Regions from separate parts of the Chryseobacterium sp. CCNWLW53 genome, predicted to be linked through region 3. Evidence: riboswitches for the same ligand, from Rfam matches in the RefSeq annotation. Region 3 holds a riboswitch; each other region holds the start of a gene.
The links. A riboswitch is a leader RNA that binds a small molecule or an ion and turns the genes downstream of it on or off. The one in region 3 is predicted to bind S-adenosylmethionine.

Region 1: linked by a shared signal. The riboswitch ahead of V6R96_RS00595 (alpha/beta fold hydrolase) and the one ahead of V6R96_RS04605 (TonB-dependent receptor domain-containing protein) in region 3 are both predicted to bind S-adenosylmethionine.
Region 2: linked by a shared signal. The riboswitch ahead of V6R96_RS01315 (TonB-dependent receptor) and the one ahead of V6R96_RS04605 (TonB-dependent receptor domain-containing protein) in region 3 are both predicted to bind S-adenosylmethionine.

What each region holds. Positions count from the first base shown of each region.
Region 1 is NZ_JBAOJR010000001.1:127,679-132,294, reverse strand. Features, by position in the region: gene V6R96_RS00600 (MGH1-like glycoside hydrolase domain-containing protein) at 1-1,389, opposite strand, end outside; SAM riboswitch class I at 1,577-1,683, shown strand; gene V6R96_RS00595 (alpha/beta fold hydrolase) at 1,741-2,679, shown strand; gene V6R96_RS00590 (ACT domain-containing protein) at 2,681-4,219, shown strand; gene V6R96_RS00585 (O-succinylhomoserine sulfhydrylase) at 4,312-4,616, shown strand, end outside.
Region 2 is NZ_JBAOJR010000001.1:269,610-274,225, forward strand. Features, by position in the region: gene V6R96_RS01315 (TonB-dependent receptor) at 1-1,968, opposite strand, end outside; SAM riboswitch class I at 2,052-2,148, opposite strand; gene V6R96_RS01320 (type II 3-dehydroquinate dehydratase) at 2,393-2,800, shown strand; gene pckA (phosphoenolpyruvate carboxykinase (ATP)) at 2,910-4,526, opposite strand.
Region 3 is NZ_JBAOJR010000001.1:977,405-982,020, forward strand. Features, by position in the region: partial or broken gene V6R96_RS04600 (outer membrane beta-barrel protein) at 1-2,066, opposite strand, end outside; SAM-I-IV-variant riboswitch at 2,189-2,287, shown strand; gene V6R96_RS04605 (TonB-dependent receptor domain-containing protein) at 2,577-4,616, shown strand, end outside.

The sequences.
Region 1 (4,616 bases), 850 kb from region 3:
GCTCAGGTTCCATTCATAAGCAGGCAGCTGCCCATTCGGATGCATATACCATTCCTTTGTTAAAAGCAGAAGCTGCCCTTTGGCAAACTCTCCGTCGATGATAGAAAAAGGAACGCAGTGAAACGCCAGATCCCACGTTGCATACCAAGGGTATTCCCATTTATCAGGCATGGAAATGATATCCTTATTGTGAAGATGGTTCCATTCCGTATTTCTAACATATTCATTGAAGTTTCTGGGAGCTTCGTAGTTCGGATCGCCCTTCAGCCACTTTCCTACATTATAATGATAGAACTGTTTGTTCCAAAGAAGCCCTGCAAACGCCTGCCGTTGAACATTCCTTTCATCCTCATTCGTCGTTTCGCTCTGAATCTCATTGTAGAACTCATCCGTCTCGGCAATTCTGGTATTGAAGATCTCATCAAATTGATCAAAAGGTTCATCTGTTTCATCGGGACATAGCCTGAAATCAAAAATTTTGGACTGTCCCGCTCCAATCATTTCATCAATAATAAAAGATGCTTTGGTACCCCTTTTTTCAGGATTTACCGTATTACTTCCATAAATGATATGATCATTTATTCCATCTTTAAAATAGGTGTTTCCCGGATAAGGAGCTCCATATAATTTTGGGGTATTGGTTTCATTTTCACAGAAAGTACTTTTAGCCGCAAGATTTCTTGAATAGAGTTTTTTGATCGAAATGCTGTCGTGATTAATATCAATACATCCGTCATAGGAAGCATTCATTTGGCCCTTATATGTATTGTAACCCCATTTCCAGTTATTTCGGAACCAGGCGGTTGGAGCTATAACGATGGGAGCATCCTGCCGGCTTCTGTTGTGAACTGTTACTCTTGCAAGAATATCATTGTGGTCTCCCTTACAATATTCAATGAAAATATCGAAATATTCATCGTTATTAAAAATTCCCGTATCAAATATCTCATATTCAGGTTCCTTTTTGCTTCTCCTACCATTTTCTGCAACAAGATCATCGTAAGGAAATGCATTGATCGGATATTTATACACCATTTTCATATAGCTGTGGGTAGGTGTATTATCTAAGTAATAAAAGAGTTCTTTGATATCCTCTCCGTGATTACCCTGAGGATTGCTTAAACCAAAAAAGCGCTCTTTTACAATTTTATCTTTTTTGTTCCAAAAGGAAAAGGCAAAACAGAAAATCTGCTTTACATCGGAGATTCCAGCGATCCCTTCCTCGCCCCATCGGTAGGCATAACTTTCTGCATTATTATGGTTGGCGTAATGCCAGGCATTTCCGTTCGGGCTGTAGTCTTCGCGTACATTTCCCCATTGCCGGTTGCTGACGTATGGACCCCAGTTTTTCCATTTAGAATCTTGTAATCTTTCTTTTTCAACAGTCATATTTCATCACTTTTCAAGTACGAAGTTAGTTTTTTTGAAAAATAATTCCAATTCCTTCCGCCTGAAGAATTATTAACATAGCCTTGAAACACTTATTATTACACGGTTTTTTAATATTAAATATTTTTTCTTTTAAAATTTAAAAGAAAAGACTTATCTTTGCCGAGCGTTCATTCAAATATTGAAAATGTTATCAAGAAAGGTTGAGGGATTAGACCCTATGAAACCTTAGCAACCCTTTGTGCAAGCAGAGAAGGTGCTACGTTCTACCAATTTATTTTGGACAGATAACTTACTGAAGTTCTTTTCAGCCATTCCTGTGGCATTTTCAATTGTATTAAAATAATAGAATTGAAAACAGAACTAAACTATATTAATCTTTCGTATCGTACCTATTCCCAGAAGGAATACCATATCCCGTTGACTTATCAGATCTTCGGGAAAGACTTGTTTACAGCACCTGTTATATTGGTAAATCATGCTTTAACCGGAAATTCAAATGTTTCCGGTGAAAAAGGATGGTGGAAAAAGCTGATCGGTGAAAATCAGGTTATTGATACGACTCAATATACCGTTCTGTGTTTCAATATTCCCGGAAACGGATATGATCATTTTTTAATTGACGAATACGAAGACTTCACGCCTTCAGATATTGCAGAAATATTCCTGAAAGGGCTTGAAGCTTTACATATCAAAAATCTGTATGCCATTATCGGAGGTTCACTCGGAGGAGGGATTGCGTGGGAAATGCTTGCCAAGCAACCACAGTTGGCGGAGATCTTCATTCCTATTGCCTGCGATTTTAAAACGCACGACTGGCTTCATGCGCAGTGTCTGGTTCAGAAATTTTTACTGAACGGAAATGATGAGCCCCTGCAGAAAGCAAGAATTCATGCTATGCTGTGTTACAGAACACCTCAGTCCTTAAATGACAGATTTCAAAATAGATACGATCAAAAAAATCAGCGGTTAGAGTCCGAAGATTGGCTGGTTTATCACGGAAATTCATTAAACGAAAGATTTAGTTTAAAATCCTATAAACTGATGAATCACTTGCTGATGAATATGAACACTGAAGAAGAGCAGTTAACAAAAATCAGTGCCCGAATGCACTTAATTGCAGTAGATACAGATTTATTTTTTCCCGCTTCAGAAATTCGAATGTGCTTTGATCAGCTGAAAGAGAAAAAGAAAGAGGTTTTCTATCATGAAATACAGTCAATTCACGGGCATGATGCCTTCCTAATGGAATACGAACAATTAAATACTATCATAAAAAATATTTTGTAGAATGAGAAATGCTAACGAAATAAAGTTTTTAAAGAACAGATCAATCATCAAATTTGAAGGAGAAGATTTCCTGGGTGAAATCGGGATCGACGGAAGAATTTTTAAAGCGCTTACTTTGGCGCGCATCAGTGTAGGAGTGATCTCCCAACAGGCTATTGAAAACGGAATATCTATTCTGGTAAATGAGGCCGATGCAGAAAAAGCAGTGACTTGCCTGATCGATGAGTTTGAAGCAGAAAGGAAATCAGGAAAGGTTTCACAGATTTACAGCATCAATAATGTTTCCGTACTTGGGTTTGTGGCGGAAGATTTCAATAAAGTACTTGCAGAATTAGCCAGAAATAATGTCTTTCCACTTCTTCTCAACCAGGTTGCGGCCGAAAAGAGAGTGAATATTGTCGTTACCTCTTCCCAGGATGAGAAAACGAAGAATATCATTGAATCCGAAATTTTCAAAAAGCCTAAGACCGTTCACTTGGCAATCATTGGTCACGGAAATGTAGGCAAGACTTTAATAGAGCAGGTTTTACAATCTTCTGAAGAAATCAAAAGACGTAAAAAAATAGATCTTAAAGTGGTTGCAGTAGCCAATTCAAGAAAAATTGCATTCAATAAAAAAGGTTTTAATACAAATTGGAATGATGAGGTTTTAACAGCAGAACATCCGTCAAATGTTGAGGAATTAATCAACTTCTCAAAAGAAAACCAGCTGGAAAACCTGATCGTGGTAGATAATACGGCAAGCAAAGATTTTGTGAAAAATTACCATGCACTGGCTGAAAACGGTTTTGATCTGGTTTCATCCAACAAAATTTTCAATACTCTTCCAATAGAAGAATACCGTAAACTAAGATATACGTTGAGCAAAAATAACAGACGTTATCTCTATGAAACCAATGTAGGAGCAGGCCTTCCATTGATTGATACCATAAAACTATTACACCTTTCAGGAGAAAATATTACCAGAATAAAAGGAGTATTCTCCGGATCATTGAGCTATATTTTTAATAATTTCTCTGTGAGAAACGATAAATTCTCAACCATTATTGGAGAGGCGATGGAAAAAGGATATACAGAACCCGATCCGCGTGAAGACCTTTCCGGAAATGATGTCGCAAGGAAACTTCTGATTCTGGCCAGGGAATTAGATCTGATCAATGAATTCCAGGATATCAATATTCAAAATTTAATTCCTGAAAACCTTTTGTCCGTAGATAAAAACGAATTTATCTCAAGACTGGATGAGCTGGATGAAGAATATCGGAAAATTAAAGAGGGCCAGGAGCCAGGACATGTGCTTCGTTATGTGGGCGATCTTCATGGCGATCTTCAGAAAGACAAAGGTCAGCTTGATGTGAAATTGGTTTCTGTACCGGGTACCTCTGCATTAGGTCAGCTGAAAGGTTCAGATTCTATTTTTGAGATCTATACAGAAAGCTATGGCGAAAACCCAATCGTGATCATGGGAGCCGGAGCCGGGGCCCAAGTAACAGCAAGAGGAGTTTTCGGAGATATTTTAAGAGTAAGTGAAACGAAATAATAATTTAATATAACAATTTAACAATGTACTAATTTACCAATGATCTCATTGTTACATTGTTAAACTGATACATTGCTACATTTTAAAACTATATGGAAAATTTTGAAACATCAGCGATAAGAACCCAGACTGAAAGAACCCAGTTTGATGAACATACAACACCATTATATCTTACATCCAGTTTTATATTTCAGGATGCAGAAGATATGAGAGCAAGCTTCGCTGAAGAAAAACCTAAAAACCTGTACAGCCGTTTTTCAAACCCTAATGTGACAGAGTTCACTGATAAGATTGCAATAATGGAAGGCGCAGAAGCCGGGTATGCATTTGCAACGGGAATGGCTGCCATTTATTCAACATTTGCGGCTTTATTGAATGCCGGTGATCATATTGTCAG
Region 2 (4,616 bases), 710 kb from region 3:
TTCCCATTTCACATCATTGGTCTGTACTTTTTCCAGAACAGTTCCCGGCTCGCCAAGATTATTATAAAATTTATACAATTCCTGATAAGCATAGTAAAGAGAGGATCCGTTAGGTCTTCTTAATTTATCATTCCCCTGTCCGCCATAACTTGCTCGCAGTGTCAATTGGTTGAAGACATTTAGGTTCTTGATAAAATCTTCATTTGAAACTTTCCATGAAGCTCCTACTGACCAGAATTTTCCCCATCGGTTATCTGCAAAGAATCTTGAAGAACCGTCTGCCCTTCCGGATACTGATAAAAAGTAAGTATTGTTAAAATCATATTCCGCTCTTCCGAGGAAACTCAACAAAGAGAATTTGTCGCTGTTACCACTAAAGCTTCCCAACAGAGCTGCTGCATCAGGCTCATAATAGTAAGGAAGCGAAAACTGGCTTCTGGAACCGGATATCGTCTGGTAATCATATTTATAGAATTCCTGTCCTCCTAAAACATTAAGGTGATGCTTCCCGAATTTTTTATCGAAAGTCAGAATATTACTGGTTGTATAAGATAATGTTCTACTGTTTGATTTCGTTACAGAACCACCGATCTCACTGCCTTCTCCGATAAGAGGATTTGAATAGTAATGACCGTTATAGTTCACCAAATCAACAGAAAAGCTAGTTTTAAATTTCAGCTCCGGAAGGAAAGTAAAATCTAAAAAACCTTTTCCTGAGAAATTGTCTTCTTTATTCTCGTTCTTATCCAGAGGCAGTGTTGCCGCTGCATTTTGATTCTGCAATGCACTTGTAGGCCGGTATTTCCCGAAATCATAAATTCTATTTCCTCCAGCATCCAGCACATAGCTTCCATCTGCATTTCTTTCATAATACGGATAGAAAGACGGAATTACCCTTGCCGCATTAATGATATTGTCTGTTCTCGAATCTGAAGACGGCGGCGCATTCTGAATACTGTTGGTATAGCTTAAATTAGCACCTGCATTCAGCCATTTTTTTACTTCCGAATTAATTTTTAACCTGGTGGAAAATTTTTGAAATCCAGATTCTATAGCAATTCCTTTGTCATCAAGATATCCTAATGAAAAGAAATAATTGCTTTTCTCGCTGCCTCCACTGATATCAAAATCCACCTGGCTTCTGGAAGCTGTTCTTTGAAGAATATCTCTCCAGTCATCATTCCACAATGCTTTTGCTCCGGGAACAAGCTTTCCGTCTGTCCCTACAGGGTTGGGAAAACCAGCTCCGTAAGGATTGATTCCCAAAGCAGTTGTCAGGTTATCACTCGCCATCTGTGCTGCCTGCTGAGAAGTGATCTGTCCCGATTTATACCCGTTTCTCAATGCTTCCCAATACAGCTGAAAATATTGATCCGTGCTTACCTGCTTATAATCCTTTACCGCTCTGCTGGAAAATCCCTGACTGATATTAAAATTGATTCTTGATTCTCCTTTCTTACCAGATTTTGTTGTGATGATAATAATCCCGTTAGCTCCTCTTGAACCATATAATGAACTTGCCGTTGCATCTTTCAAAACACTGATGGATTCAATATCATTGGGGCTGATGGAATTGATGTTTCCGTCAAAAGGAATTCCGTCTACCACATACAACGGATCACTTGAAGCACTTATGGAGCCAACCCCTCTTATTCTCACAGAAGCAGTAGAACCCGGCTGTCCGGAGGCACTTACTGCCTGAATTCCCGGAACCTGCCCCTCCAGCGCTTTTGTAATATTGGTAACCGGTCTGTTATTGATTTTATCACTGGATATGGTAGCTACTGAACCGGTATAACTTGTTCTTTTAGCCTTACCATAAGCAATGACAACCACTTCATCGATTTCCTTTTCGTTAACCGTATCTTTTTTAGTTTGGGTCTGAGCCTGTACGCCCATTATTCCTAAGAAAAATACAGCAACAGGTGGAATCCAAACTTTAGAATTAATTAAATTTTTACTAATCATAATCAATTTTATTTATCATATATTGAAAACTTGCCCTTTGCAGAAAAGACAGCAAAGGGCATCGCTCAATACGATAAACCAAGTGCTTATTTTTCCTTTATAGGCTGAATGTAACACCTTGCCCAGGGCAGGTTGTTAAGATTTCACAGGGTCAGTTCCCTCCATCTTTCTTTATAAGCCGATCGAAATATGTTTGCAAATCTAAAAACAATTAGTCTACAAAACAAGTAGACTTTAAATTTTATTATGAAATATTTCCAAAAATTAACTTAAATTTTATTCAAAACTTAGAATTTCAAAGAGTTATAGAATTACGAAATATTTAAACATGACAAATATCATTACATATAATACAAAGAATCAAAATGGATAATTAGTACAAAAAAAAGTTCTATAATCAAACTAAACTATTTAAATTTATAACATGAAAGTTTTAATTATAAACGGCCCGAACCTTAATTTACTGGGAACAAGAGAACCTGAAATCTATGGAAATATTTCTATGGAGGATTATTTGGAAAAATTAAAAACTGAATTTCCATCTCATGAATTAAGTTATTATCAGTCCAACATTGAAGGAGAGATTATCAACAGGTTACAGGAAGATGACTTTGATGCTTTGGTAATTAATCCCGGAGCCTATACTCATTATTCGTATGCTATCTCGGATTGCCTGAAAAACATCAGAAAACTGAAAATAGAGGTTCATATCAGTAATATTTACAAAAGAGAGGAATTCCGTCAGAAATCTGTTACGGCAGCTAATACGGATGCGGTATTGTCCGGCTTTGGAATGGATGGGTACAGACTAGCGATTTTAAGCTTGAAATAATAAACAGAATTGCAATGTTTTTGGATAAGATGTTTTGGCTCCGCTCAGCATGACATTTCTGATATCATTAAAATAAAAAGCCTCATCGGGTGATGAGGCTTTTGCTGTATTAAGTAGTCTGCTGCTGAAGCTGTGGTCCTGAAACAATTAACTTCTTCCCTTCTTCAGTATCGCAATACTGTTCAAAGTTTTTGATATATCTTGTCGCAAGATCTCTTGCTTTTTCTTCCCATTCTGCAGCACTGCTGTATGTTTCTCTAGGATCCAGGATGCCTTCAGAAACATTTGGAAGCTGTGTAGGAATTTCAAGGTTCATAATCGGAACCTGAGCTTTAGGAGCATTTTCAATAGAACCGTCAATGATTGCATCAATGATTGCTCTGGTATCTTTAAGAGAAATTCTCTTTCCAGTTCCGTTCCATCCCGTATTTACCAGGTAAGCTTTAGCTCCGTGCTCCTTCATTTTTCCGATCAATGTTTTAGAATACATGGTTGGGTGAAGGGTAAGGAAAGCTTCTCCGAACGCAGGAGAGAAAGATGGTTCCGGTTCAGTAATTCCTCTTTCTGTACCCGCCAGTTTGGAAGTGTACCCGCAAAGGAAGTGGTATTGTGCCTGGTTTTCATCTAAAATAGAAACCGGAGGCAATACTCCAAATGCATCGGCAGAAAGATAAACGATCTTTTTAGCATGTCCTGCCTTAGAAGGAAGAACAATTTTGTTGATATGATAAATCGGGTAAGATACTCTTGTATTTTCTGTGATAGATCCGTCTTTATAGTCAGCAATTCCGTTGTTTACCACTACGTTTTCAAGAAGTGCATCTCTTTTGATCGCTCTGAAAATATCCGGTTCTTTTTCTTCTGAAAGGTCAATAACTTTAGCATAACATCCTCCTTCATAGTTGAATACACCATTATTATCCCAACCGTGCTCATCATCACCAATCAGGAATCTCTTAGGATCCGCGGATAAAGTTGTTTTTCCAGTCCCGGAAAGACCGAAGAAAAGCGCTACATCACCTTCTTCACCTACGTTGGCAGAACAGTGCATGGAAGCCATTCCTTTCAATGGAAGGTAATAATTCATCATGGCAAACATCCCTTTCTTCATTTCACCTCCGTACCAAGTACCTCCGATGATCTGTAGTTTTTCAGTAAGGTTGAACATAATGAAGTTCTCAGAATTCAGTCCCTGAGCTTCCCAGTTCGGGTTGGTGGTTTTGGAACCATTGATTACTGTGAAATCCGGCTCTCCAAAGTTTTCAAGCTCGTAGTGAGACGGGCGGATAAACATATTAGTAACGAAATGCGCCTGCCACGCTACTTCTACAATAAATCTTACTTTTAATCTGGTATCTGTATTGGTACCACAAAAAGCATCAACGACATAGATTTTTTTAGCTTCAGAAAGCTGGTTCAGCACTAATCCTTTACAAGCATCAAAATTTTCTGCTGTAGTAGGAAGGTTTACTTTCCCATCCCAGAAAATTGTGTCTCTTGTAACATCATCCTGAACTATGTATCTGTCTTTAGGTGAACGACCTGTGAAAATTCCGGTTTTTACTGATACTGCACCAGATTCCGTAAGTTCAGCTTTCTCAAAGCCTTGATTTTCAGGAGCTACCTCAGCCTGATATAACTCTTCGTAAGACGGGTTATAGACGACTTCATAATTCCCTTTAATCCCTAATTTTTCTAAATCCTGGATGATTTTAGCGTGTTTCATTTTACTTATATTTTCTATTTCTTTATTGGGCTCAACAAAATTAATATTAATTATTTGTTAAAGGTGGTTTAAATATAATGATATAAGTCA
Region 3 (4,616 bases):
GCTGGCCTTCAGGCGGATTGGAATATACCTGCATCACCTGCCCGTTGAAAATATCATTCGCAAACACGGAAACAGTAAGACGGTTGTTCATAAATTTCTTCGTCAACGTGATATCCAGGTTATTGTTGAATGGTTTATCAGCCGTAAAGTAGAAATATCCGGCTTTTGGAGTAAGATAACTATAGTTGGCGGTCAGTTTTATGTCTTTTGGTAAAAGCAGCTGGGTCATGATATTAAAGATCCAGAAGCCTTTATTGTTTAAATTATCAATATCGTGTTTCTGGTAACCTGCATACAGATACATAAAGTTAATTTTGTCAGGGTTAAAATTAAACTTCATGATCTCGCTCATTGGCTTGCTGAAAATCATAAACGGTATAGGAAGACCTACATTAAAGTTATGAATTTTCATATTCGAAATATTCACCTGTTTATTGTAAAGGTTCTTGCCGTTTTTCATAATGATCTGTGCTACCTGATCTTTTGCAGAACTTACACTGTACCCAATGAAGGCATAATCAAACGCCGAAACTTTCAATTCATAATTATCAAAAATCGTAGGCTGAAGATCCGGGTTACCGGTAACTTCCGTATTCGGGCTGGCAAAGATGACGTTATTCGGGTTCAGGGCAGAAATGCTTGGCAGCGTGATTTTTTTATTGTAATTCGCTGCAACATACACCTGGTTCATCAGGCTATACTGTACGCTTGCATTCGGAAAAAGCTTGAATTTATTGAAAGGTGTTAAATCTCTTTCCAGAACAGCATTATCCTTTATGGTTCTTGTAATCCCGGAAATATCATAATTTTCCGCTCTTGCTCCTAAAGTAAAGTCAAACTTTTTCAGTTTTGCCTGAAATTCAAGGTAGGTAGAAGCCGTCTGTCTTTGGTACTCCAGGTTGGTCAAACCTTTACTTTCCGTATCATAATCCTGTCTCTCATATAAACCTCCCAAACTCACTTTTCCACCGTCCAGAAGCTTGATCGGCTGTGAATAATCTACCTTGAAGTTAGCAACCCTCATATCCGATTTATTATCAAGTACATTTTCGCCGCCTACATTAAGGAAAGGCTGCCAAATATCCGTATAAAAGCCTCTCTGGAAGAAATTGTCCTGAGAGAATTTAGATGTAGCCTTAGTATATCCAAACTGGAAGTCCAGCTTTTGAGACTTTTCGCTGAAACGCTTCTGATACGTTACAACAGCTTCCTGCCTCAGGTTGTTGGTATGAGCGACATCGGATGCTTCATAATCAGCTTCCCGGTACTTGACAGGATTAAGGCTGACAGGGATGTCGGCAAGGCCTGTACTGGCTGTATAATTGTCATTATTGTTGTGATAAATATCGTAGTTCAGCAATAATCTGTCCTGTCCAAGATCAAAAGTCAACCCTGATTTTGCAAAATATCCGCGTCCTATTCTGTCCGTATTGTTGTGAAGAAGAACATCCTGATCGCCATTCAGCATATTTTCGCGATAGTTTTGACCAACATTCAGCTGCCATCCGAAATATTTATTTCTGGCATTTAAGTTTAATGAATTGGTGGTTCTGCTTCTGAATTTATCGTAATTGGTAAACGAATAATTTCCAGAATACGTTGCTGTTAAATACTTATTGGCATTCTTATTTGTAATGATATTCATGATGGCACCTCCTGAAGTAGCCGGATATTCCGCTCCCGGCTGCGTGATCACTTCAATTCTGTCTACCGAGTTGGCAGGCATCCCTTCAAGAAAAGAATTCAGTTCGTTTGAAGTAATATTTAAAGGTCTTCCGTTCAGGCAAACATCCAGGATTTTTCCCTGGTACATCATTCCGGCAATATCTGTGGAAACCAGTCCCGGAAGTTTCTTTATACCTTCCAGAACATTCCCGTTATTAAGCTGTGGCTGTTCAGAAAAGTCAAAAATAGTACGGTCTGCTTTCTGTTCAACGGCTTTTTTAGTTTTGGTAATGACTACGCCTTCAATCTGTTTCTCCTTGTCTGGGGTGTTGTTGTTTTTTTCCCTGTGAATAAGCAAAAAAAGACGCCAGCAAAGACAGCGTGAATATAGTTTTTCTCATAATGTTTTTTTACTACTATCCAGTTAGACGTAAAAAAAGCTCATTTGTTACGGCGAAATTTGCGAAAAGTTAAATTTTTGGGCAATTATTTTTTTTATTCCGAAATAATTATATCTTTGCCAGGTAATTATCAAGAATCTCATAGATGGGATAGCAACCTGCAAAAACAAGCAAGGTGCTGAAATAGATAAGCCGGCATGCCCGGAAAAAATGTTTATTCTCTATTTTCTTCCCATCTTGACATTTTTGTTTTAAAAATAAAATCAATGTTTAAAGACAAGGGAAACCACAAGACCAATTTAAATTTTCGTTTCTCAGATCATGAAGTATCACTTCGTTATTCTGACTTGCTTTCATGCCATACTCACATGCGCATGTGTTGTTGTTTCTAGACTTCTTTAAAAAATAATTCAATCATTCAGGCTTTTGATCGCAACCTTAAAATAAAGGTTGCAGGAATTCTGTTGCCTGAAATCAACCAACAATCAGTAATTAAAAATAGAAAAACACATGTACAACTTCAACAAAAAAACAATCATAGCATCAGCAACTTTTATTTCTGCATTTTATTTCGGGCAGACGGATTCCATATCTTCTAAAAAGATCGATGATGTAGTGATCCTAGGATCCAGAGGGGCTGGAAGATCACTTACAGAAACTCCGGTTCCGGTAGATATCATCAATATTTCCAAGATTCTGAGACAAAGTCCCGTGAATAATATAAGCCAGGCGCTTAACTATGTAGTGCCTTCATTTTCTTCCACATCGCATACGGTGAACGACGGAACGGATTTTGTGGATCCTGCTCTGCTAAGAGGACTTGGCCCGGACCAGGTGCTGGTATTGCTTAACGGAAAAAGAAGATACCAGTCCTCGCTGATCAACGTTACCCTTACCCCTGGAAGAGGTTCGGTAGGAACGGATCTTAACGCAATTCCGGCTTTTGCTTTAGAGAAAATAGAGGTCCTGAGAGACGGGGCTTCAGCCCAATATGGTTCTGATGCCATTGCAGGAGTAGTGAATTTAGGTTTAAAGAAAAGACTTGGACTTTCAGGACAGGTATTTTTAGGAGGATATGCTTCACCTGTTGCCAATAATTTTTCAGGAGGAATAGATGGGCAGACCATTTCTGCTGATCTTAACTATGGAGCAAAGATCGGGGAGAAGGGATTTATTAATGTAACAGGTTCCGTGCAATACCGTGATCCATATTCAAGAGCGGGAGAACGTCAGGGACCCATCTTTAATGCTTATAATGCCATTAATTACAGAGCATTGCAGAACGGAGTGAATATCGATGGATTATATAAAAACATTACCAATACTTCCAACACTCAGCAGATCATCAATACAGTCAAGCAATATGCATCACAGGTTGATTATTTTTCGCAGGATTTTAAAAATCAGATATCAGGAGCTAACAGTATTACGGCATTGCAGGGGTTACTGGGAAAAGATTTTACTGATCAGGAACTTGCATACAGAGGTCTGGAAAGAAAAGATTTCAGCCTTAGGGCAGGACAGTCCAAGCTGCAGTCTGCACAGCTTTTTTTCAACTCTGAAATTCCGGTTAATGAAGACTGGAAAGTGTATTCCTTTGGAGGATACAGCTACCGTTTGGGAAATGCAGGTGGATTTTACCGTCTTCCGAATACAGAAAGAAACATCAATGCTGTTACCCCGAATGGATACTTGCCGCAAATTGAAGCCAATGTGAATGATTATTCTCTAGCCGGAGGAATCAAAGGAAAATGGAACGGCTGGAATGTGGATCTGAGCAATACTTTTGGTAAAAATGCTTTTAATTTTGGAGTGGTGAACACGTTTAATGCTTCTTTAGGAGAAAATTCTCCAAGAACCTTTGAAGCAGGAGGCTCAGAATTCTTACAAAATACGCTGAATCTTGATTTCTCAAAAAAATATGATGTGTTTCATGGCCTGAATGTGGCTTTTGGAGGGGAATACCGTTATGAAAACTATAAAGTAAATGCGGGTAATGAAAACTCCTATGTTTCTTATGATATTTTTGGACGTGTAGTGACTGCTGCTACCCCTGACAATGAAAAAGTAACTGACTTTTTTGGAGCTACAAGACCAGCCGGATCACAGGTTTTCCCCGGATTCAGCCCGGATAACGCCGTTTCCGGAAGCCGAAACAGTGTTGCCGCTTATGCTGATGTGGAAATTGAACCTACGGATTGGTGGCTGGTAGAAGGAGCTGTGCGATTTGAAAATTATTCTGACTTTGGTTCTACCTTTAATTATAAGCTGGCAACGAATGTAAGGCTGGCTAAAAACTTTAACTGGAGAGGTGCAGTTTCTACAGGTTTTAGAGCACCATCTCTGGCACAGATCTATTACAGTTCAACCTCTACATTGATCCAGAAAGGAGAAACTACCCAGGTAGGGACTTTTAGAAATAATTCCGAAGCAGCTCAGGCTTTGGGAATTCCCAAACTGAAACAGGAGACGTCACAGTCGTACAGCACAGGAATTACATGGAAGATTCCGGCTTTAAGTCTGGTATTTACGGCAGACGCCTATCTTATA